DNA from 2 places in the Caldimonas aquatica genome. Region 1 is predicted to be linked to the other one. Evidence: predicted binding sites of a transcription regulator. Region 1 holds the regulator's gene; the other holds the start of a gene.
The links. Region 1 encodes NrdR, which represses ribonucleotide reductase genes. Its sites were predicted from a motif close to CACNANATNTNGTG; they were not measured.
Positions count from the first base shown of each region.

Region 1 (12,011 bases):
GCTGCGCGCCGTCGGTCGGGGTCATCGTCGTGCTCCAGCCAGAAGCGCTCGGGTTCGAGGCACCGTCCGAGGACTCGAAGGCACCGTCCAGGGAGGCACCGTCCAGGGACTCGATTCCAGCATAGCAGTCGAGGTCGAGGTCCGCGCGGCTGCGCCCCGCTCCACTCAGGGCGCGCCGGCGGCGTGCTCGTCGCGTAAGCTGCGGGCTTTTCGTCGGAAGAGCTGACATCCGCCCATGCCTGAGTTCCTTTCCGCCTACAAGCCCCTGCTGACTGCCCTGGTCTTGCCGCCCGCTTCGCTGATCCTGCTCGTGCTCGTCGGCGCGCGACTCATCCTGCCCCGCCGGGTGCTGGGGTTCACGCTCGTCCTCGCCGCCTGCCTCGGCTTGTGGCTCACCTCGACGAGCGGCTTCGCCCGCGTCTTGCAGCAATTCGTGCTGCGCACGCCGCCCGCATGGACGCAGGCCGACATCGAGGCGTTGCGCAAGGAAGTGAAGGCGCAGCCTCGCGGCCGCACCGAGTTGGCGATCATCGTGCTCGGCGGCGGCATGAAGCCGCGCGCCCCCGAGTACGGGGTCTCCGACCTCACCCCCGCCTCGCACCAGCGGCTGCGCTACGGGGTGTGGCTGGCGCGTGCCACGGGTGCACCGCTGGGGTTCAGCGGGGGGTTGGGATGGTCCCAGCTGGACGGCGAGACCCCCGAGGCACGCATCGCCGAGCGGCTCGCCCAGGAGGAGTTCGGCCTGCGCCTGCGCTGGGTGGAGGACTTGTCGCGCGACACGCATGAGAACGCCGCCCGCACCGCCGCCCTCCTGCGCAGCGCCGGGGTGCGCAAGGTGATCATCGTCACGCACGCGTGGCACATGCCGAGGGCACTGCGCTCCTTCCGTGAAGTCCTCGGCAACGACATGCAGGTGGTGGGCGCCCCCATGGGCTTCCACGTCCGCCGCACCGCGCCGGCGCTGGAGTGGCTGCCGAGCAGCGAAGGGCTGTACGAGAACCGCGTCGTGCTGCGCGAGCTGCTGGCCTGGCTGGTCGGTGCCTGACCCCCTGGGGGGTGGGGCGCACGCCCCGGGGGCGCACGAATAGGGCCAAGGCCGGCCCCAGGGTCAGGGCCGGCCCCGCTTTGCCGTTCGTCGAGACAGACGGCCCAATAGAAACCCCTCCGGCTCGAAGGCGCGGAGGGGGGCGGTGGCCCAGACCACCTGGCGAGGCTCTGGAAGACTCGTTCCGGGGCCCCTTCGTGCGCAGCGACTGCGCCTCGATGATGCCCGCAATTCACATACAGGCGCAGTAACGATACTGCCAGTCTTCCGGTACGGTCAATCGCGCTTTCCAATGACGCAGGCGGCGCTCATTGGCCGCTGGTCCCGCCCAGGATCTGCTCGTACAGCGCGTCCATGCGCTGGCGCACATCGGGGTCCATCTCGATCACACGCCCCCACTCGCGCTCCGTCTCGCCCGGCCACTTGTGGGTCGCGTCCAGGCCCATCTTCCCGCCCAGGCCGGAAACAGGCGATGCGAAGTCAAGATAGTCGATGGGCGTGTGATCGACCAGCGTCGTGTCACGCACGGGGTCCATGCGCGTCGTGATGGCCCAGATCACGTCCTGCCAGTTGCGGATGTCCACGTCATCGTCGGTGACGACGATGAACTTGGTGTACATGAACTGCCGCAGGAAGCTCCACACGCCGAACATCAACCGCTTCGCGTGGCCCGGGTACGACTTGCGCATGCTCACGATCGCCATGCGGTAGCTGCACCCTTCGGGCGGCAGATAGAAGTCGACGATCTCGGGGAACTGCTTCTGCAGGATCGGCACGAACACCTCGTTGAGCGCCACCCCGAGCACTGCCGGCTCGTCCGGCGGTTTGCCGGTGTAAGTGCTGTGATAGATGGGGGCGCGCCGCGTCGTGATGCGCGAGATCTCGAACACCGGAAACCACTCCCGCTCGTTGTAGTACCCGGTGTGATCGCCATACGGGCCCTCCAGCGCATGCAGGTAGCCGCCCCTCTCCTTCAGCGGCACCCCGGCCGGCGAGACGCCTTCGTACCCCGCCGGGGCCGGCGGGATGTGGCCCTCGAGCACGATCTCGGCCGTGGCCGGCACCTGCAGCTTCCATTCGCCCTCGCCCACCGCGCTGTCCACCACCTCGGTGCGGCTGCCGCGCAGCAGACCGGCGAACTGGTACTCCGAAAGCGTGTCCGGCACCGGCGTCACCGCGCCGAGCGTGGTGGCTGGATCGGCCCCCAAGGCCACGGCAATCGGGAACGGCTGCCCCGGCCGCGCGAGTGCGAACTCGCGGAAGTCGAGCGCCCCGCCTCGGTGAGCCAACCACCGCATGATGACCTGCTGCGGCCCGATGACCTGCTGCCGGTAGATGCCCAGGTTCTGACGGCGCCGCGCCTGGGGCACGCCTTGCGGCCCCCGTGTGACGACCAGCCCCCAGGTGATGAGAGGCGCGGCATCGCCCGGCCAACAGTGCTGGATGGGCAGTCGGCCGAGGTCGACCTCGCTGCCCTCCCACACCACTTCCTGGCATGGTGCCGTGCGTACCACCGCAGGCTTCATGTCCCACAGGGCCTTGGCCATCTGCACCAGTTGCCCCGCGTCCTTCAGCCCGCGCGGCGGCTGCGGCTCCTTCAGCGTGGCGAGCAGGCGGCCGATGTCGCGCAGTTCACCCACGCCCGCCGCCCCCATCGCGCGCGCCACCCGCCGGGTGGAGCCGAACAGATTCGCCAACACCGGCATCCGGTGCCCCGCCGGCTGCTCGAACAGCAGCGCCGGGCCGTCGGCCTTGAGCACCCTGTCGGCCAACGCCGTCATCTCCAGATGGGGCGAGACCGGCTGACGCACGCGGCACAAATCCCCGTCTCGCTCCAGTCCGTGAAGAAACGCACGCAGATCCGCGTACTTCATATCGATTCCAGCATAAAGCACAAAAACCTTATTCTTGACCCGTTATTTGACCGGTCCCTAGAATCCGCCCGTCCCGCAGTTAGGGGATTACCCGCACCGCCTGTTCGGTGCGACGCTGCCACCGCAGCTCATCTGTCGCGCGCAGTTTCGCTCGGGCACCGCTTGTTGCAGTGCCGGCGTGGCGCGCGGCGCATTATCGCCGTCGCCCCGTCCCCCGCCCCCGCCTCGGCGGGCCTCGCGGAGCGCGGCAGGAAAGGAGTGACATGACAGCGTTCGAATCCTTGTGCCGCTCGCTCGAGAGCGTGCGCAATGCGACCGTCGCCTCGGTCACGGTGTTCGTCAAAGACGTCGGCCAGGGTCTGCTGGAAATCAGCCACAACGGCCTGGCGATGATCGGTCTGGCCGTCATCGCCGCAGGGGCCTTCGGGCTCGCCCAACCCGAGCTGCGCCACGAACTCGAAACACGTACCCTCGGCTGGCTGCAGGCCCGTCACGAGGCCCGGCTGGAGCAATCCTCCGACGGACTGCTCACGCTGCTGGCCGAGCCGGCCGCGATCCAGCGGGCCACGGCGGCCGACCCCCGCGAGCTGTCGAAGCAGCAGGCGGCCGTCGCCACGTGGCTGGCCCGACGCTACCGCGTCGCCCCGGAGCCCGTCGCGCGCCTCGTGCAGGAGGCCTGGAACGTGGGGCAGCGGGCGGGCGTGGATCCGACCCTCATCCTCGCCATCATGGCGATCGAGTCCGGATTCAACCCGTTCGCTCAGAGCTCCGTGGGGGCGCAGGGGCTGATGCAGGTGATGACGCGGGTGCACGACGACAAGTACGAGCCCTTCGGCGGCGTGCATGCGGCCTTCGATCCGATCGCCAACCTTCGCGTCGGCGTGCAGGTGCTCAAAGAGTGCATCGCCCGCGCCGGCAGCCTCGAAGGCGGCCTGCGCTACTACGTCGGTGCGGCCAATCTGGACACCGACGGCGGGTACGTCGGCAAGGTCCTGTCCGAGCAGACCTACCTCAAGCGGGTGGCTGCCGGGCAGAAGGTGCCGATCTTCGCGCCCCAACTGCTGCAAGCCGCTCAACCGGCCGCTCCCGAAGCCGCCGCCTCCGCGGTCCCCGCCGTCGACGCCGGCCCGACGAAGAACGTCGAGCGCGTCGCCTGGGCCCAATGACCGGCTGCCGGCCGGGCCCCCAGGCGCATCCGCTACACTAACCGTTGCCGCACAACTGGCGATAAGGCCCCGGCCGCGCAGCCGGCGAGCCCGAGGTGGTGCACCACCGGGAAGTGCGGTCGGCCCCGGTTCGGTCCGGGCCCGCTCCGCCGTTCGCCTGGGCAGCCCTTTCGATCTCGCGCGCCCGCTGCGGCGCCGCCGAGTTGAGGGACATCTAGCACCGAAGAGGACTGCCGGACATGTTTGACCGCACCGTTTCCACCATCGCCAACGTCGATCCCGAACTCTGGGCCGCCATCCAGCAGGAAAACCAGCGCCAGGAAGAGCACATCGAGCTGATCGCGTCCGAGAACTACGCCTCCCCGGCCGTGATGGCGGCGCAGGGCTCGCAGCTGACCAACAAGTACGCCGAGGGCTACCCCGGCAAACGCTACTACGGCGGCTGCGAGTACGTGGACATCGTCGAACAACTGGCGATCGACCGTCTGAAGGCCCTGTTCGGTGCGGAGCACGCCAACGTGCAGCCCAACTCGGGCTCCCAGGCCAACCAAGGCGTGTTCTTCGCGCTGCTGCAGCCCGGCGACACCATCATGGGCATGAGCCTGGCCGAAGGCGGCCACCTCACCCACGGCATGCCGCTCAACATGTCGGGCAAGTGGTTCAAGGTCGTGAGCTACGGTCTCAACGACAAGGAAGAGATCGACTACGACGCGATGGAGCGGCTGGCGCACGAGCACAAGCCCAAGCTCATCATCGCCGGTGCGTCGGCCTACAGCCTGCGCATCGATTTCGAACGCTTCGCCCGCGTCGCCAAGGCCGTGGGCGCGTACTTCATGGTGGACATGGCCCACTACGCGGGGCTGATCGCCGGCGGCGTCTACCCCAACCCGGTGCCGTTCGCCGACGTCGTGACCTCCACCACGCACAAGAGCCTGCGCGGCCCGCGCGGCGGCATCATCCTCATGAAGGACCATGTCGCCAAGCAGATCAACAGCGCGATCTTCCCCGGCATCCAGGGCGGCCCGCTGATGCATGTCATCGCCGCCAAGGCCGTCGCCTTCAAGGAGGCGCTGACCCCCGAGTTCAAGGCCTACCAGCAGCAGGTCGTGAAGAACGCCCAGGCGCTGGCCGAAACGCTGGTCAGCCGCGGCTTGCGCATCGTCAGTGGCCGCACCGAGAGCCACGTGATGCTCGTGGACCTGCGCGCCAAGGGCATCACCGGCAAGGAGGCCGAGGCGGTGCTGGGCCAGGCGCACATCACCTGCAACAAGAACGCGATCCCCAACGACCCGGAAAAGCCCATGGTCACGAGCGGCATCCGGCTCGGCTCACCGGCCATGACCACCCGCGGCTTCAAGGAGGCCGAGGCCGTGCAGACCGCGCACCTCATCGCCGACGTGCTCGACCACCCGCGCGACGAGGCCACGATCGCCCGCGTGCGCGCCCAGGTCCACGAGCTGACCCGGCGCTTCCCGGTCTACGGCTGACCGCCCGCCCTCGCCCGTCATGCGCTGCCCCTTCTGCGGCAACGAAGAGACCCAGGTCGTCGAGACCCGGGAATCGGACGAGGGCGACGTCATCCGCCGCAGGCGACGCTGCGTCGCCTGCGACAAGCGCTTCACCACCTACGAACGCGCCGACATCGAGTTCCCGTCCATCGTCAAGAAGGACGGCCGGCGCACCGACTACGACCGCGCCAAGCTGCGCGCCTCGATGAACCTGGCCCTGCGCAAGCGCCCGGTCAGCGCGGAGGCCGTCGACCTCGCCGTCGCCCGCATCGAGAACTCGCTGCTCCACAGCGGCGAGCGCGAAGTCACCAGCACCTTCGTCGGCGAGCTCGTCATGCGCGAACTCAAGCGCCTCGACAAGGTCGCCTACATCCGCTTCGCCTCCGTCTACCGCAGCTTCGACGACGTGAGCGAGTTCATGGAAGCGGTGAGAGAAACGTCACGCAAACGACGTTGAGCATCTCGCGCGACTGACCGCCCATCACGCCGATCGGCCCACTCATCGACTGGCCCGGCACCGCTTTCAACCGACTTGGTACTGTCCGCTCGCGGCTTCGATGCCGCTTGCCGGCCGTCCCCAACCAGCAGCACCAGTCGATCCCCATGAGCTGGCTCACCCGTCGTCGATCTCCGTCACCACCTGCACGCGGCATGCGCGGCCTCACGCTCGTGGAGCTCATGGTCGTCCTCGCCGTGCTGGCGGTCGTTGCCGCTGTGGCCGCTCCGAGCTTCGTCGAGACGATCCGCGGCAACCGGCTCACGGCCCAAGTCAACGAGATGGTGGGCGCGCTGCAGACGGCGCGTGCCGAGGCCATCCGGCGCAACGCAGCCGTCCAATACTGCGTCCGGCCGGCCGAGAATCGCTGGACGGTCTCGATCAAGGGCGGCGCCGAGCTTCGACGGGGAGACCTCGCCCCCGGCGTGCAGGTGGCGGCCCACTGTGTCGACTTCCGCGCGGACGGCATTGCTTATGACCCGGGCACGGGTGCCGTGCTCACCGACAGCACCCCCGCGGGCAGACGGCAGGTGACCTTGGAAGGGACGAGCCTGAGCCGCTTCATCTACGTCAACGTGGCATCGGTCTATGTGGGCAAGCAATAGATCCCCCCATTCAAGAGCCGGCCGGGCCCAGCGAGGTGCGGGCTTGGTCGAAGTCCTCGTCGCCGTCCTCGTGCTGTCCATCGGGATTCTCGGTATCGCGGGGCTGCAGGCACGCGCGCTCAAGAACAACCAAGCGGCCTTCGACCGCAGCCAGGCCGTGATGCTGAGCTACTTCATGCTCGACGCGATGCGCGTCAATGCCGAACAAGCCAAGGCAGGCGCATACGACCTGAGCAAGACCTGCACGGCGCTCAACGATGGCTCGACCCTGATCTCGAACGACCAGGAAGCGTGGATCCAGGCCTTGAAAGCCGAACTCGGCGACCGCGTCTCCACCTGCGGAGAGATCACCTGCGACTCCGCGTCTTGCACCGTGCGTGTCTATTGGGAAGACCGCAACCTCGAGGGCGACGAACGGTTCCAGATGATCGAGACGACCACCCGCCTATGAACCCCCTCACGCCCTCTCCATTCCGCGGGTCCCGCCGCGCCGGGCAGCATCGGTCACACCGATCCCTGCGAGGCCTGACGCTGGTCGAGCTGATGGTCGCGATCGTACTGGGCCTGCTGATCCTGGGCGGCGTCATCGCCGTCTTCCTGTCCAACCGGGAGGCATTCCGCACCACCGAACAACTCGCCCGCGTCCAGGAGAACGCTCGCACCGCCTTCGAACTGATGGCGCGCAGCATCCGCGAAGCCGGTGGTTCGCCGTGTGGCCGCAATCTGCCCACGGCCAACGTGCTCAACAACACTGCGACCACTTGGTGGGCGCAATGGGGAGAGGGGCTGCGCGGCTATGGTGGGTCCGATGAGTTTCCGGTCAAGGGCTTCGGAACGGGCCATGCAGAGCGGGTGCCCGGCACGGAGGCCATCGTGATCCTGTATGGCGACAGCAACAGTGCGGTCCCGGTCGTGTCGCACAACCCCACCTCGGCCGAGTTCAAGGTCGGCAGCATCGCGCACGGCGTGAAAGACGGCGATGTCCTGCTCGTGTGCGACTACAAGCAGGCCGCGATCTTCCAGGCGACCAACAGCAACTCCAGCAACGTCACGATCGTGCACAACACCGGCAACGCGCGGTCGCCCGGCAATTGCACCAAGGGACTGGGCCTGCCCGTCGTGTGCTCGGCGGTCGGCACGCAGTACGAGTTCCAAGGCGGGCAGCTCATGAAGCTCGCCGCCGAGGCTTGGTACATCGGAAACTTCACACGCGCCGACGGACGTACGGGCCGCTCGCTCTTTCGGGCGCGGCTCGATTCGGCTGCGACCGTCCAAGTCGAAGAGATCGTCGAGGGTGTCGAGGACATGGAGGTGGCCTTCCTCAGCAGCAGCGGCACCACCCTGGCAACCGACTACGTGCCCCCCGCCGGTGTCATCGACTGGAATTCGGTCGTTTCAGTGCGTCTGACCTTGACCTTCCAGGGAAGCGAGCGAGTCGGAACAGACGGACAAGCCTTGCGCCGGCAGTCCATACACGTCATCGGCCTACGCAACCGCCTGTCATGAAGCCTCGCATCGTCTCTCATCCCCGCTCCCTTCGGGGCGCCACGCTGATCGTGGCCTTGGTGCTGCTGATCGTCGTCACGCTGCTCGGCGTGGCGAGCCTTCGTGGGGTGATCTTGCAGGAGAAGATGGCTGCCAACCAGTACGACCGCAACCTGGCGTTCCAAGCTGCGGAGGCCGCGCTACGGGCAGGCGAGGCCGCCGCGCTCGCTCAAGCCCAGGCAGCCACTCCGAACGTCGGGTTCCCGACGCACAAGTACCCGGACGACGACCCGAACCCGGATCAGTGTGACCTCCAGCCTTGTGCGGCGGGCACAGGCCTGTGCGGGATGCCAGACCCGATGTGCGTAGCCCCCTGGGACCAGCAACCGAAGGACAACTGGGCAAGCGTGTCGGGCTCGCTAGGCAGCCTCGCCGGGACCCCGCGGTATCTCGTCGAGTACATGGGCATCGGCTTCCCCTGCAACCCCGGAAACGCCTACACGGCGACGACCTGCAAGCTGTACCGGGTCACGGCGAAGAGCGAAGCCGGAGCGGACCGCGCCGAGGTCACCTTGCAATCGATGTTCACAGCCCCTTGATTGCGCCGGGAGAGCATCATGAAGAACCACCTCCATACGAAAGCGCAGAAGAGCTGGCTTCGAGCGTGCGCCGCCTTGCTGGCCCTTCATTTCGGCCTGTCGTCCACGGTCCTGGCTGCGATCGACATTCCACCGATCCCCCTTCAGTCCGGGACCCTCGTGCCTCCCAACGTTCTCTTCATCCTCGACGACTCCGGATCGATGGCGGATGACGAGATGCCCTCGCTTTCCAACCCCCCCGAATGGCGGCGGCACAACCATTCCATCAACACCATCTACTACAACCCCCGCGTCACCTACACGGCTTGGCGCAACGCCGACGGCAGCTACAAGACCGGGGGCACCACCTACACCGACGCCTATTCCGACGACGATGAACTGAGGGACAGCATCGACCTGTCCGAGAGCGACAGGGTGTACTACGCCGGCAAGACGGACTCGGTGCCGCCCATCTCGAGCGCGACTCGCTCCGATTACTACAGGTTCCGGATCTACAAGGACAACTCGGTCATCCGGATCGAGCGTTGCGAGTTCAACGCCGCAAAGGCGACGTGGAGCCGCAATTGCACCGAAACCACCGAGGTCGACTCCAAGACGAAGCGTAGCGTTGCGGACGAACTGAAGAATTTCGCCACCTGGTATTCCTATCACCGCACCCGTATCAAAGTGGCCAAGGCTGCTGCCGGCAGCGCCTTTGCCGACCTCGGCGAGAACTACCGGGTGGGATACACCTCCATCTGGAACCGCGGCCGCTTCGACATCCCCGTGCAAAGCGACGGCGGTCTCTTCCGGGGCGACAACAAGCAAAAGTGGTATGACGCTCTTTACAAGGCGCGGGCGAGCGGCAGCACGCCCCTGATCCCGGCGCTCCAGCGAGCGGGCCAGTACTTCTCTGACACCGGCAAGGATGGGCCTTGGGGACCGGAACCCGCGTCGAACCAGGTCGCATGTCGGCAGAACTTCGCCATCCTCACCACCGACGGGTACTGGAACTCCACGACCGGCTACACCCCCGTCGGGAATGCCGATGGCACGGCGGGTGGAGTGAACTACACCCCCAGCACCCCTTACAAGGACAACCATTCCAACACGTTGGCCGACGTGGCGATGCACTACTGGAAGACCGATCTGAGACCCGACCTGTCCAACATCGTGCCCACCACCAGTGGGAATCCCGCCAACTGGCAACACATGGTCACGTTCGGAATTTCCATCGGACTGCGGGGCACGCTCGATCCCGCCGCCGACTTGCCGGCGCTCACGGCCGGGAGCAAGGTCTGGCCCGATCCGACGGATCGCGAGGACGCGGAGCGAATCGACGACCTGTGGCACGCCACGGTGAACGGCCGGGGGCGCTTCGTCGCGGCCAGCGACCCGAAGCAACTCAACGAGGGCATCCGCCAAGCCTTGGGGACGATCAGCGAGCAGGTCAGCTCGGCGTCCAATGTCTCGGCCAACAGCACCCAACTCGACACGGGCACGACGGTTTACCAGGCGAGTTACATCGCAGGCGCCTGGACGGGAGAACTCAAGGCCTTCTCCATCTCGGGGCAGGGTATTGGCGCCACTCCCAAATGGCTCGCGTCCGAGAAGATTCCGGCGCACGACAGCCGTAGGATCTACACCCGCAGCGACCAGAATGGAAACGGCATCGAGTTCCGCTGGAATGCGTTGACGACTGCGCAGAAGACGGCGCTCGGCAGCGAGGACGTGCTGCTCTATCTCCGGGGGAACCGCAGCAAGGAGCGCTCGCAGCCCGACGGCGTCTATCGGACCCGCCCGAGCCTCCTGGGCGACATCGTGAACTCCTCGCCTGCCTACAGCGCGGACTCCAACACCCTCTTCATCGGTGCAAACGACGGGATGCTCCATGCATTCGACGCCAGCAGCGGCGTGGAGAAGTTCGCCTACATCCCTGGGTCGCTGATCGGGGCTCTGAAGACGCTGAGCGAGCCGCACTACAACCACCGCTACTTCGTGGACGGCGAGATCGCCGTCTCCGCCAAGACGCAGACGAAGGACAAGAACTACCTCGTGGCCGCACTCGGACGAGGGGGCAAAGGCGTCTTCGGACTGGACGTCACCAACCCCGGCTCCTTCTCCGGAAACAACGTGCTGTGGGAAATCGGAGCTGGCGACAACGACATGGGCCTGGTCCTCGGGAAGATCGTGATCGCCAAAGCGAACAACGGCAAGTGGGTCGCGATCTTCGGCAATGGCTACAACAGCGCGAACGAACGGGCGGTGCTTTATGTCGTCGAGCTCGATTCGGGCAAGACCGTCAAGATCGACACCAAGGCCGGCTCGTCGGCAACTTCGAACGGCTTGGGCTCCCCTGCAGTTCTCGACATGGACCGTGACGGGACGGCGGACTACGTGTACGCCGGAGACCTCCTCGGCAATCTCTGGAAGTTCGACCTCACGGGCAAGTCGTCCAGCGGGTGGAAAGTGGCCTTCGGCTCCGAAGCGTCTCCCGCTCCTCTGTTCGTCGCCAAGGACGCCTCCGGCGCGAGACAACCCATCACCGGACAGCCCGCTGCAGTCGTCAATGATGTGAACGGCGACCCCAACCGAGGCAAACGTTTCGTTCTGTTCGGAACGGGCCGCTACCTGGCTGCCGGCGACCCCACGAACCAGCAGGTTCAAACGTGGTATGGAATCATCGACAACGACGCGCAAATCAGCAGCCGCTCTGAGCTTCGGGAACGCCACATCGTCGAGCAAGGCACGGTGTCGGGCCTGTCGGTGCGCGCGTTCTCGACCTCATCATCGAACGACATGATCGGCAAGCAAGGGTGGTTCGTCGATCTCAAGGTCGGCAGCAAGGTCGAGGGAGAGCGCATCGTCTCGGCTTCCCGCGTGGTGAATCTGGGCCGGCCGGTGCTGCTGGCGAGCAGCATCATTCCCGAATCGACCCAATGCTCGGCGGCGGGCCGCGGGTACGTGAACGCCATCAACCCCTTCACCGGCACCGCGCTCGACGACGTCTTCTTCGACCTCAACGCCGACCGTGCCTTCAACAGCTCAGACATGATCGCCGGAAAGATCGTGGGGTCGGTGGACCTCGGCGTCGGCATGCCGACCGAAGCGATCGTCGTGGGCAACCGCTTGGCTGTCGGGGGATCGAAGGGCCAACTCAACTCCGTCGGCGTGAACATCTCGGCTGCCGGCCGGATCTCCTGGCGGGAAATCGTGAAGCGATGATGGGATCGGTATGAAGACCTTCCGCAGCT
Region 1 covers NZ_CP110257.1:2,279,473-2,291,483, forward strand. The annotation lists gene msrA (peptide-methionine (S)-S-oxide reductase MsrA) at 1-25, opposite strand, end outside; gene OMP39_RS10345 (YdcF family protein) at 236-1,045, shown strand; gene OMP39_RS10350 (UbiD family decarboxylase) at 1,354-2,919, opposite strand; gene OMP39_RS10355 (lytic transglycosylase domain-containing protein) at 3,183-4,085, shown strand; ZMP/ZTP riboswitch at 4,153-4,255, shown strand; gene glyA (serine hydroxymethyltransferase) at 4,325-5,572, shown strand; gene nrdR (transcriptional regulator NrdR) at 5,592-6,050, shown strand; gene OMP39_RS10370 (GspH/FimT family pseudopilin) at 6,197-6,694, shown strand; gene pilV (type IV pilus modification protein PilV) at 6,738-7,145, shown strand; gene OMP39_RS10380 (PilW family protein) at 7,238-8,200, shown strand; gene OMP39_RS10385 (pilus assembly PilX family protein) at 8,197-8,778, shown strand; gene OMP39_RS10390 (pilus assembly protein) at 8,797-11,982, shown strand; gene OMP39_RS10400 (type IV pilin protein) at 11,993-12,011, shown strand, end outside.

Region 2 (12,011 bases), 410 kb from region 1:
GCCCCCGCCGCCGAGCCCCAGCCGACGGGCCATGTCGTGAAGTCCCCGATGGTCGGCACCTTCTATCGCGCCTCCAGCCCGGGCGCCAAGCCTTTCGTCGAACTCGGTCAGCAGGTCAAGGAAGGCGACCCGCTGTGCATCATCGAAGCGATGAAGATCATGAACGAGATCGAGGCCGACAAGTCGGGCACGGTCACTCAGATCCTGTGCGAGAACGGCCAGGCCGTCGAGTACGGGCAGCCGCTGTTCGTGATCGAGTGAAGCCGCGCTTCTCGATGTTGAAGAAGATCCTCATGGCCCACCGGCGCGCTCGCGCCCAAGGCGCGGCCCATCGTCCGGCGTGCACCGCGCGCCCGGGCGCTTGAGCCGAGAGCACCGTATGTTCAAAAAAATACTGATTGCCAACCGGGGCGAGATCGCCCTGCGCATCCAGCGCGCCTGCCGCGAGCTGGGCATCAAGTCGGTGGTCGTCTACTCGGAAGCCGACCGCGACGCCAAGTACGTGAAGCTGGCCGACGAGGCCGTGTGCATCGGCCCCGCCCCGTCGTCCCAGAGCTACCTCAACATGCCGGCGATCATCTCGGCGGCCGAGGTGACCGACGCCGAAGCGATCCACCCGGGCTACGGCTTTCTGAGCGAGAACGCGGATTTCGCCGAGCGCGTCGAAAAGAGCGGCTTCGTCTTCATCGGCCCGACCCCAGAGTCCATCCGCCTGATGGGCGACAAGGTCTCCGCCAAGCAGGCGATGATCAAGGCCGGCGTGCCCACGGTGCCCGGGTCCGAAGGCGCGCTGCCGGACGACCCGAAGGAGATCATCCGCATCGCCCGCTCGATCGGCTACCCGGTCATCATCAAGGCGGCCGGTGGCGGGGGCGGTCGCGGGATGCGCGTGGTCCACACCGAGGCGGCCCTCGTGCACGCGGTGCAGACGACACGCGCCGAAGCAGGCGCTGCATTCGGCAATCCGGCGGTCTACATGGAGAAGTTCCTCGAGAACCCCCGCCATGTGGAGATCCAGGTGCTCGCCGACCAGCACCGCAACGCGGTGTACCTCGGCGAGCGCGACTGCTCGATGCAGCGGCGCCACCAGAAGATCATCGAGGAGGCGCCGGCCCCCGGCATTCCGCGGCGCATCATCGAGAAGATCGGCGCGCGTTGCGCGGACGCCTGCAAGAAGATCGGCTACCGCGGCGCCGGCACGTTCGAGTTCCTGTACGAGAACGGCGAGTTCTACTTCATCGAGATGAACACGCGGGTGCAGGTGGAGCACCCGGTCACGGAACTCGTCACCGGCATCGACATCGTGCAGATGCAGATCCGTGTGGCCGCCGGCGAGAAACTGCCCTTCTCCCAGCGTCACATCGAGATGCGCGGGCACGCGATCGAGTGCCGCATCAACGCCGAGGACCCGTTCAAGTTCACGCCCTCGCCCGGCCGCATCACGATGTGGCATCCGCCGGGCGGCCCGGGCGTGCGCGTGGACTCGCACGTCTACACCAACTACTTCGTGCCCCCGCACTACGACTCGATGATCGGCAAGATCATCGTGCATGGCGACACGCGCGAGCAGGCGCTGGCCCGCATGAGCATCGCGCTGTCCGAGACCGTGGTCGAGGGCATCCAGACCAACATCCCGCTGCACCGCGAACTGATGGTGGACGCCAAGTTCGTCGAGGGCGGCACCAGCATCCACTACCTGGAAGGCTGGATGAACCAGCACAAGCGCTGAGGGCGCGAGCGGTGCCCGCCATGTTCGAACTGGTCCTCGTCGCTCCCGAGGCGCTGGTCGAGTCCGTCTCGGAGGCGCTGATGAACGAGCTCGAGGCGCTGTCGGTTTCGGTGGAGGACGCCGATGCCGACACCGACGAGGAGCGGGCGATCTTCGGCGAACCCGGTTTGCCCGCCCCCCGCGCGGGGTGGCAGCGCTCGGTGTTGACGGCGCTCTTCGAGCATGAGGACACCGCCACCGAAGCCGCCACGCTGCTGCTCGCCCAGGAGTGGGCGCACGACGTGCATGTGCAGGCGCTGCGCGAAGTCCAGCCGCAAGACTGGGTGCGGCTGACCCAGTCGCAGTTCTCGCCGGTCGAGATCACGTCCGAGTTCTGGATCGTCCCGAGTTGGCACGAGCCGCCTGCGCAAGCGCGCCGGGTCATCCGACTCGACCCGGGCTTGGCCTTCGGCACCGGCACCCACCCGACGACGCGCATGTGCCTCAGGTGGATCGCGCGCCATGCGAGCCCTCAGGGCTGGAGCCGCGTGCTCGACTACGGCTGCGGCTCGGGCATTCTCGCCATCGGGGCTGCGCTGCACGGCGGCCAGTGCGTCGACGCGGTGGACATCGACCCGGCCGCCGTGGAGGCCACCCGGGCCAACGCGCAGGCCAACGCAGTCGCCGTGCAGGCGGGCCTGCCCGAACTCGCCTCCGGTCGCTATGAGCTGGTGCTCGCCAACATCCTCGCTACGCCGCTCAAGCTGCTCGCGCCGCTGCTGGCGGCCCATGTGGCGCCGGGCGGCCACCTCGTGCTCGCCGGCATCCTGGAGCGTCAGGCGCAGGAACTGCAGTCGGCCTATGCACCCTGGTGTGCGCTGGAAGTGAGCGAGCGCGAAGAGGGCTGGGTCCTGATGACCGCCCGTTTCGGCGAGCCGACGTGAGGCGCGGGCGCAGCACCACAGCCCGCGTGCGACGCCACACGTCGCCTCGGCACGTCGTCATCCCCGAACTCGTGGCTCCCCCGCTCGGCCGATGAGCCATCCGATGGCATCATTCGCGCCATGAGTCTTGCCACCCGCTGCACCGCCTGCGGCACCGCCTTCCGCGTCGTCCAGGACCAGCTGAGAGTCTCCGAGGGGTGGGTGCGCTGCGGCCGCTGCGGCGAGGTGTTCAACGCGATCGAGGGCCTGTTCGACCTGGAGCGCGATGTCCCGCCGCCCCCGGCACCGGGCACGGCACCGTCTTCTCCGCCCGGAGCCGTTCCTCCTGCCCCCGTCGCCCCTGCGGCGCAGTTCCTCGTGACGCCCGAGGCCGAGGGAGCCGGCCCGCAGGTGCGTGCCCCAGCGGGCGAGGCAGGGTCGCCCAGCCCTGAGCGGGCCGTCTCGCGCCCGGGCGGCCAAGCGCAGGCCGAAGGCAGCGGGCTTGCCGCCCCCGCCCTGTCCACCGAGGACGCAGACGCGGCCACCGCCTACGAGGTGCTCGACTCGCGCTTCCTCGACCAAAGCACCTACCGGCCCGAACGCGACCGCGAGCGCGGGGCCGAAGACTTCGCCGACGCCCGCTTCGACAGCGAACTGAGCGTGCACCCGCCGCGGGGCGAGCACGACGCCGCCTCGGCCGGTGGGCCGGAAGAACCCTTGCACGCCGAGGAGGCCCCGGGGCGCTCGCGCCGCAGCCTGCGGCGCAGCAAGGTGCGCACGCTCTCGGACGCGACGCCCGAGTTCCTGCGCCGCGCGGAGCGCGCACAGCGCTGGCACCACCCTGCGGTGCGCTTCCTGCTCGGCTTGGCCGCGTTCGCGCTGACGCTATCGCTCGCCGCGCAGGCCGTCTTCCACTTCCGCGACACGCTGGCCGTGCGGCAGCCGGCCCTCGCGCCCTCGCTCGCCCAGGCGTGCGACTGGCTGGGCTGCGAGATCTCGGCGCCCCGACGCATCGACGACGTGGTGGTGGACAGCAGCAGTCTCACCCGGCTCGCCGCGATCGACGGCTATCGCCTCACCGTGCTCGTGCGCAACCGCGGCCAGGAGACGCTCGCCATGCCCTGGATCGACCTCAACCTCACCGACACCGAGGGGCGCCTGGTCGCGCGGCGCAGCCTCGATCCGGCCACGTTCCGGGCGTCGCCGACGCTGGGGGCCCGTCAGGACGCGACCCTCACGCTCGAATTCACCACGCCCGGCCATCGCATCGCAGGCTACACGGTGGAAGCCTTCTATCCCTGACGCAAGGACGACGCATGCCCGCCCTCATCTGCGGATCGCTCGCATTCGACACGATCACGAACTTCCACGGCCGGTTCCGCGACCAGATCCTGCCGGAGCAGATCCACATCCTCAACGTCTCGTTCCTGGTGCCCACGTTGCGCCGCGAGTTCGGCGGCTGTGCAGGCAACATCGCCTACAGCCTGCACCAGCTCGGTGGCGAGCCGGTCGTGATGGCCGCGCTCGGAGCCGATGGCGAGAGCTACCTGCGCCGCATGCAGGAGTGGGGGGTGCCCACCGATTGCGTGCGCGTCATCGACGACAGCTACACCGCCCAGGCGATCATCGTCACCGACGCCGACAACAACCAAATCACTGCCTTCCACCCCGGGGCGATGCAGCGTGCGCACGAGATCGACGTCCCCACCGACCGGGGACTGCGCCTGGCCATCATCGCGCCTGACGGACGCGAGGCCATGCTGCGACATGCCGAGCAACTCGCCCATGCGGACATTCCGTTCATCTTCGACCCGGGCCAGGGGCTGCCGATGTTCGACGGTGCCGAGCTGCGCCGCTTCATTGCGCAGGCCACGTGGATCGCCGTGAACGACTACGAGGCCAAGATGCTGTGCGAGCGCACCGGCGCGGACCTTGCCGCCCTCTCCCGCATGCCGCATCTGCGCGGCGTGGTCGTCACGCTGGGTGCGCACGGCTGCGAGGTGTGGCAAGGCGGCGAGAAGCAGCACGTGCCCGCAGTGGCGGCTACGGCGGTGGTCGATCCCACCGGCTGCGGCGACGCTTTCCGCGCGGCCCTGCTGTACGGCCTGGAGCGAGGATGGTCGCTCGAGCGCTGCGCCCAGCTCGGCAACCGCGTCGGCGCCATCAAGATCGCCTGCGCCGGCCCGCAGAACCACCGCCTCGATCGCCGGGCCCTCGAGCTGCAGTGAGGAAGGAGCGCCGCCCCTGCGGCATCGTGCCACGGGCCTCACGCCACCGGCCCTGGGGGTGGCGGCCCGGTTCGGGGCGACCCTAGGCCAGCGTCATGAGGCCGCCTCGCCCCCGCCCTCCGGAGGCCACAAGGCGCACACCCGCCCCCACACGGCGTCGCGCTCTTGCGCCGCGACGGCGCAGCGCACCGTCTTGCGCCTCGCCTGTGCGCCCCGCACGAGGGTCAAGGCGGACATCGGCACGTCGAGCTGCCTGGCAAGCCATCGCAGCAGCTCCTCATTGGCGCGTCCCTCCACGGCAGGCGCATGCACCCGGACGCGCAGTGCGTCGGCGTGCAGACCGGCCACTTCGGTGCGCTTGGCATTGGGCGCCGCCGCCACACGCAGTTCGACGCCACGCTCCACGCAGCGCGCGTAGGGGCACGTCGGCGGGACGGGGGACGGGCGGCTCATCGCAGACCAAGGCGGCTGGCGCCGACAGGTGTTCACAGAGATCGACGCGATGAAAAAACCCGGCCGCAGCCGGGTTCGTGAGACATCGCGAAAGGCGCTCAGGGCTTCGCGCCGGTCGGGAAGGGCCACGCGGCCTGGGGGCTGAGCGTGGTCTTCGCGGCAGGAGCGGGCGCGGGCTTCGGCGCAGGCGCAGGCGCCGCGGCAGCAGCAGGGGCAGCAGCCGCCTTCTTCGCAGCGGGCTTCTTCGCGGCCTTCTTGGCAGTGGCCTTCTTGGCAGCAGGCTTCTTCGCCGCGGTCTTGGCGGTGGCCTTCTTGGCCGCAGCCTTCTTCGCAGGCGCTGCCTTCTTCGCGACGGCCTTCTTGGCCGGTGCCGCCTTCTTGGCGGCGACCTTCTTCACCGCGGCCTTCTTCGCAGGCGCCGCCTTCTTCGCGGCGGCCTTCTTGGCCGGTGCCGCCTTCTTGGCGGCGACCTTCTTCACCGCGGCCTTCTTCGCCGGGGCGGCCTTCTTGGCGGCCGGAGCCTTCTTGGCCGGAGCGGCCTTCTTCGCCGCCGCCTTCTTCGCCGGGGCCTTCTTGGCCGCAGCCTTCTTCGCAGTTGCCATCACAGTTCTCCTTGATCAAGTGGCAAAGAGCGCCGCACCGCTCGATACAGCACGGCGATCCACCGCCCCTCGGGCTGCCTTGGAGAGACGCCCCGGTACGGTGAATGGGGTCGCGGTCCCTGCCTGCGGCTTCTGCGTCCGCCGGGCAAGGCCCGCCATTGTTGTTGTTCTTCCGTTCTTCATGACCCGCAGAGCGTGTTTCGTGCCCGCGCGCCTCAGTCCCAGGACAGGGCGCCGCCGGACTGATACTCGATCACACGGGTCTCGAAGAAGTTGCGCTCTTTCTTCAGGTCGATCATCTCGCTCATCCACGGGAACGGGTTCTCCTCGTTCGGGAAGAGCTCCTCCAGGCCGATCTGCGTGGCGCGCCGATTCGCGATGTAGCGCAGATAGCCCTTGAACATCGAAGCGTTGAGCCCCAGCACGCCGCGCGGCATGGTGTCTTCCGCGTAGCGGTACTCGAGCTCGACCGCCTTCAGGAACAAGCCCTTGATCTCCTCGCGGAACGCCGGCGTCCACAGGTGCGGGTTCTCCAGCTTGATCTGGTTGATGAGGTCGATGCCGAAGTTGCAGTGCATCGACTCGTCGCGCAGGATGTACTGGTACTGCTCGGCCGCACCGGTCATCTTGTTCTGCCGGCCGAGCGCGAGGATCTGCGTGAAGCCGACGTAGAAGAACAAGCCCTCCATCAGGCAGGCGAAGACGATCAGCGACTTGAGCAGCTTCTGGTCGTTCTCGGGCGTGCCGGTGCGGAAGTCCGGGTCCATGATCGCGTCGATGAACGGGATCAGGAACTCGTCCTTGTCGCGGATGGACGGGATCTCATGGTAGGCGTTGAAGATCTCGCTCTCGTCCAGGCCCAGCGACTCGACGATGTACTGGTAGGCGTGCGTGTGGATGGCCTCCTCGAAGGCCTGGCGCAGCAGGAACTGACGGCACTCGGGCGCCGTGATGTGGCGGTAGGTGCCCAGGACGATGTTGTTGGCGGCCAGCGAGTCGGCCGTCACGAAGAAGCCGAGGTTGCGCTTGATGATGCGGCGCTCGTCCTCGGTCAGGCCGTTCGGGTCCTTCCACAGTGCGATGTCGCGAGACATGTTGATCTCTTGCGGCATCCAGTGGTTCGCGCAGGTGGCGAGGTACTTCTCCCAGGCCCACTTGTACTTGAACGGGACGAGCTGGTTGACGTCCGTCTGGCCGTTGATGATGCGCTTGTCGGCGACGTTGACCCGGCGCTTGCTGGCCGACTGCACGCTGGAGGCGGCGAGCGGCGCTTGTGCTTTGGTGGCAGCAGCCGAGGTGGGGGCGACCGCTTGCAGCGCAGTCGCGTGGGCAACGACAGGGTCCGCGAAAGAAGGCGATGAAGGCATAGCCCGCGCAGCTTGTGGAGAGGTGGGCGCGGTGCTCGTCGAATGCGGTGTCGAGGGAGTGGACTCTTCTTCCCAAACCAGCATGGTGGACTTCCTGTAAAGATGAATTATGAGAGTGTTGTGTGCAAACACCAAGCACTTCTTGACATTTGCACGACGCGTCTGTTGCGGTCGTGCATCGTCATCGATGCTCGCGAACGCTCTCCAACGTTAGAAGGACGAGGGCCGCACATTGCACGGCCCTCGGTGAGTGAGAGTGAGTCGGTGAGTCGTTGAGCGAGTGAAGCCGCTCGCGCGTTCACTCACCCATGCCTCACTGGCACGCCTCGCAGTCAGGGTTGTGGCTGCGGTCCGCTTGCGCTTCACGTCGCTCTCGCGACGTGAGCCTGCGCCGCAACCCGGCGACCGCACGCGTCGCTGGCACGCCTCGCAGTCGGGGTTGTGGCTGCGGCCCGCTTGCGCTTCACGTCGCTCTCGCGACGTGAGCCTGCGCCGCAACCCGGCGACCGCACGTGTCACTGGCACGCCTCGCAGTCGGGGTTGTGGCTGCGGCCCGCTTGCGCTTCACGTCGCTCTCGCGACGTGAGCCTGCGCCGCAACCCGGCGACCGCACGCGTCACTGGCACGCCTCGCAGTCGGGGTTGTCGATCGAGCAGAACTTGATGTCGGTGGCGGGCTCGGCGGACATCTGCGTCTGCGCAGCCAACGCGGCCTGCTCGATGGCGGACATGCCCGAGACGCCGCCGCCGGTGGGCACCGCATTGAGCTGGCCGGCCTTGACGGTGGACTTCTCGGCGTGCGTGGCGCCGATGGTGCGCAGGTAGTACGTCGTCTTCAGGCCCCGCAGCCAGGCGAGCTTGTAGGTCTCGTCCAGCTTCTTGCCGGAGGCGCCGGCCATGTAGATGTTCAGCGACTGCGCCTGGTCGATCCACTTCTGGCGACGGGAGGCGGCCTCGACCAGCCAGCGCGGCTCGATCTCGAACGCGGTGGCGTACAGCTGCTTCAGGTCCTCCGGCACGCGGTCGATGCGGCGCAGCGAGCCGTCGAAGTGCTTGAGGTCCATGACCATCACGTCGTCCCACAGGCCCAGCTTCTTCAGGTCGCGCACCAGGTACTCGTTGACGACGGTGAACTCCCCGGAGAGGTTGGACTTGACCGAGAGGTTGCCGAAGCACGGCTCGATGGAGGCATCCACCCCGACGATGTTGGAGATGGTCGCGGTCGGCGCGATCGCCACGCAGTTGGAGTTGCGCATCCCGTACTGCCGGATGCGCTCGCGCAGGGCCTCCCAGTCGAGCGTGGCCGAGGTGTCGACCTCGACGTAGCCGCCACGCTGCTCGGCCAGCAGCTTGAGCGTGTCCAGCGGCAGGATGCCGCGGTCCCACAGCGAGCCGCGGTAGCTGGAGTAGCGCCCGCGCTCCTCGGCCAGCTCGGTGGACGCCCAGTAGGCGTAGTAGCACACCGCCTCCATCGAGCGGTCGGCGAACTCGACCGCCTCCTGGCTGGCGTAGGGGATGCGCAGCTGGTACAGGCAGTCCTGGAAGGCCATGATGCCCAGCCCCACCGGTCGGTGACGCAGGTTGGAGTCACGTGCCTTCTTGACGGCGTAGTAGTTGATGTCGATGACGTTGTCGAGCATGCGCATCGCCGTGCGCACGGTCTTCTTCAGCTTGTCGTGGTCGATGCCCCCGTCCTTGATGTGGCGGGCGAGGTTGATCGAGCCGAGGTTGCAGACCGCGATCTCGGAGTCGCTGGTGTTGAGCGTGATCTCGGTGCACAGATTGCTGCTGTGCACCACACCGACGTGCTGCTGCGGGCTGCGCACGTTGCAGGCGTCCTTGAAGGTGATCCAGGGATGCCCGGTCTCGAACAGCATCGTCAGCATCTTGCGCCACAGATCGACGGCGCGCACCTTCTTGTACAGCTTGATCTCGCCGCGCGCGACCTTCTCCTCGTAGCGGGTGTAGGCCTCCTCGAAGTCCTTGCCGAACTTGTCGTGCAGGTCGGGGCAGGTCGAGGGCGAGAACAGCGTCCACTCGCCGTCCTCCATCACCCGCTTCATGAACAGGTCGGGAATCCAGTTGGCCGTGTTCATGTCATGGGTGCGGCGGCGGTCGTCGCCGGTGTTCTTGCGCAGCTCCAGGAATTCCTCGACGTCCAGGTGCCAGCTCTCCAGATAGGCGCAGACGGCCCCCTTGCGCTTGCCCCCCTGGTTGACGGCCACTGCGGTGTCGTTGACGACCTTCAGGAATGGCACGACCCCCTGGCTCTTGCCGTTGGTGCCTTTGATGTGGCTGCCCAGCGCCCGCACGCGGGTCCAGTCGTTGCCCAGGCCGCCGGCGAACTTGGACAGCAGCGCGTTCTCCTTGATGGCCTCGTAGATGCCGTCCAGGTCGTCCGGCACGGTGGTCAGGTAGCACGAGGACAGCTGCGAGCGGCGGGTGCCGGAGTTGAACAGCGTCGGCGTGGACGACATGAAGTCGAAGCTGGAGAGCACCTCGTAGAACTCGATGGCGCGCGCCTCCCGGTCGATCTCGTTGAGTGCCAGGCCCATCGCCACCCGCATGAAGAAGGCCTGCGGCATCTCGATGCGGGCGCCGTCCACATGCAGGAAGTAGCGGTCGTACAGGGTCTGCAACCCCAGGTAGTCGAACTGCAGGTCGCGGTCGGCATTCAACGCCCGGCCCAGGCGGTCGAGGTCGAACTGGAGCAGGCGCTCGTCCAGCAGCTCGGCTTCCACGCCCTTCTTGACGAAGGTGGGGAAGTACTCGGCATAGCGCTCGTGCATTTCGGCCTGCGTCACCTCCTCGCCGAGGATCTCCTTGCGGATGGTGTGCAGCAGCAGGCGTGCGGTGACCTTGGTGTAGCCCGGGTCCTTCTCGATCAGGGTGCGCGCGGCGAGGATCGCGGCCTTGAAGACCTCGTCCATCGCCACGCCGTCATACAGGTTGCGCTTGGTCTCGGCCAGGATGGGCTCGGGGCGGACTTCGTCTCCGAGACCCTCGCAGGCCGAGACGACCAGCGCCTGCAACTTGCCCATGTCCAGCGGCAGGCGCTCGCCGCCGTCGGTGACGTACAGCACCGGCTCCTGAGGCGCGGGCTCCTGTTGCTGCTGGCGCGCACGCTCCTGCGCGCGACGCTCGCGGTACAGCACGTAAGCTCGCGCCACCTCGTGATGGCCGCCGCGCATGAGCGCCAGCTCGACGTGATCCTGCACGTCCTCGATGTGGAAGGTGCCGCCGCTCGGGCGCGAGCGCAGCAGCGCGCGCACCACGGCTTCGGTCAAGCCGTCGACCGTCTCGCGCACGCTGGCCGAGGCCGCCCCCTGGGTGCCATGCACGGCCAGGAAAGCCTTCATCAGCGCCACCGCAATCTTGTTGGGCTCGAACGCGACCACCGCGCCGTTGCGGCGAATGATCTGGTAGCCGGCGTAGGCCGAGCCGGAGGCGACGGGACGGGTCGCGGCGGCCGGCGTGACCAAGTGGGGATCGGCGCTGGTGACGGTTTGCATGGGCATTCCCTTTCTCTGCGTTGCTGCTGCAAGAAAACAAAAGAGCGACGAGCGCGCCTCTAAGGGACTGAGGCGCGCACGCACGTCTCGAAGCCTGGGTGGGTGCGCCCCGCAGGACGCCGGCCGCTCGCATTGGGGGCCGGCGACCCCTCGCGGGACATGTGTGCCAAGCGCACGCACGAAGGAGGTGCGCCAGGCGTTTTGCGAGGGGCGGAGCATACCATGACGGGACACTATATCTAGGGCCCATGACAGGTTCAAGCGCTACGAATAGTGTTTACGAGGGGGCAAGGAGGGATTGACGAGCCGCTCATTTTTTGCATGAACGCACAGCTCCGAGCCGCCGATGCTCGTGCAACCCGCATGCTCATTGAGGGTCTGCCTTCGACCTCCTCCACACAGAGGCATTGCGAGCCCATTTGCCTTTGCAAGCCGCGTCGCGCCTCGATGGCGCACCTCGATGTCGCACCGCCGCAAGGCGCAGCGGCGATGGGTGCGGCTCACACGCCCAGGCGCGCGCGCAACCCTGCCCAGTCGAACGCCCTGCCCGGGTCGCGCTTGCGGCCGGGCGCCACGTGCTCGTGTCCGGCCACCGCCGCGATCGGGTAACGCGCCCGCAACTCGCCGATCAGGGCTGCGAGCCTGGCGTACTGCGCCGGTTCGAAGGGGTGGTCTTCCAGCCCCTCCAGCTCGATGCCCACCGAGTAGTCGTTGCAGGCGGGCCGCCCGTCGAAGGAGGAGACGCCTGCATGCCAGGCGCGGTCGTCGCAGGAGACGAACTGCACGAGTTCGCCGTCGCGGCGGATGAGGAAATGCGCGGAGACCTCGGCGCCCCGGATCTGCTCGAAGTACGGGTGCGCCGACCAGTCGAGCGTGTTGGTGAACAGCTGCTCGATGTAGGGCCCGCCGTACTCGCCAGGGGGCAGGCTGATCGAATGGACGATCACCAGGTCGACGGCGACACCGGCCGGCCGCGGGCCGAAATTGGGCGAGCGCACCCATCGAGCACCGCGGTGCCACCCGTCGGGCGTCCAGCCCTGCGCCGGTGGCGCCGGCACGGCACGGACCAGGTGCAGTGTCACGGCTCGTCGGGGTCCACGGTGACGCCGTGCTCGGCGACCATCACGCCCAGGCGCGCCATGCGATAGCGCATCTGTCTCAACGACAGGCCCAAGCTCGCGCCCGCGGCGGTGCGGTTGAAGCGGTGCTTCTCCAGCGC
Region 2 covers NZ_CP110257.1:2,689,081-2,701,091, forward strand. The annotation lists gene accB (acetyl-CoA carboxylase biotin carboxyl carrier protein) at 1-261, shown strand, start outside; gene accC (acetyl-CoA carboxylase biotin carboxylase subunit) at 380-1,729, shown strand; gene prmA (50S ribosomal protein L11 methyltransferase) at 1,750-2,652, shown strand; gene OMP39_RS12240 (zinc-ribbon and DUF3426 domain-containing protein) at 2,773-3,933, shown strand; gene OMP39_RS12245 (carbohydrate kinase family protein) at 3,948-4,859, shown strand; gene OMP39_RS12250 (DUF167 domain-containing protein) at 4,953-5,264, opposite strand; gene OMP39_RS12255 (histone H1-like DNA-binding protein) at 5,411-5,914, opposite strand; gene OMP39_RS12260 (ribonucleotide-diphosphate reductase subunit beta) at 6,130-7,365, opposite strand; gene OMP39_RS12265 (ribonucleoside-diphosphate reductase subunit alpha) at 7,898-10,792, opposite strand; gene ampD (1,6-anhydro-N-acetylmuramyl-L-alanine amidase AmpD) at 11,293-11,874, opposite strand; gene OMP39_RS12275 (sigma-54-dependent transcriptional regulator) at 11,871-12,011, opposite strand, start outside.
Region 2: OMP39_RS12265 (ribonucleoside-diphosphate reductase subunit alpha) is a predicted target of NrdR. The motif match lies at 11,024-11,037, and genes of this name have one in related genera.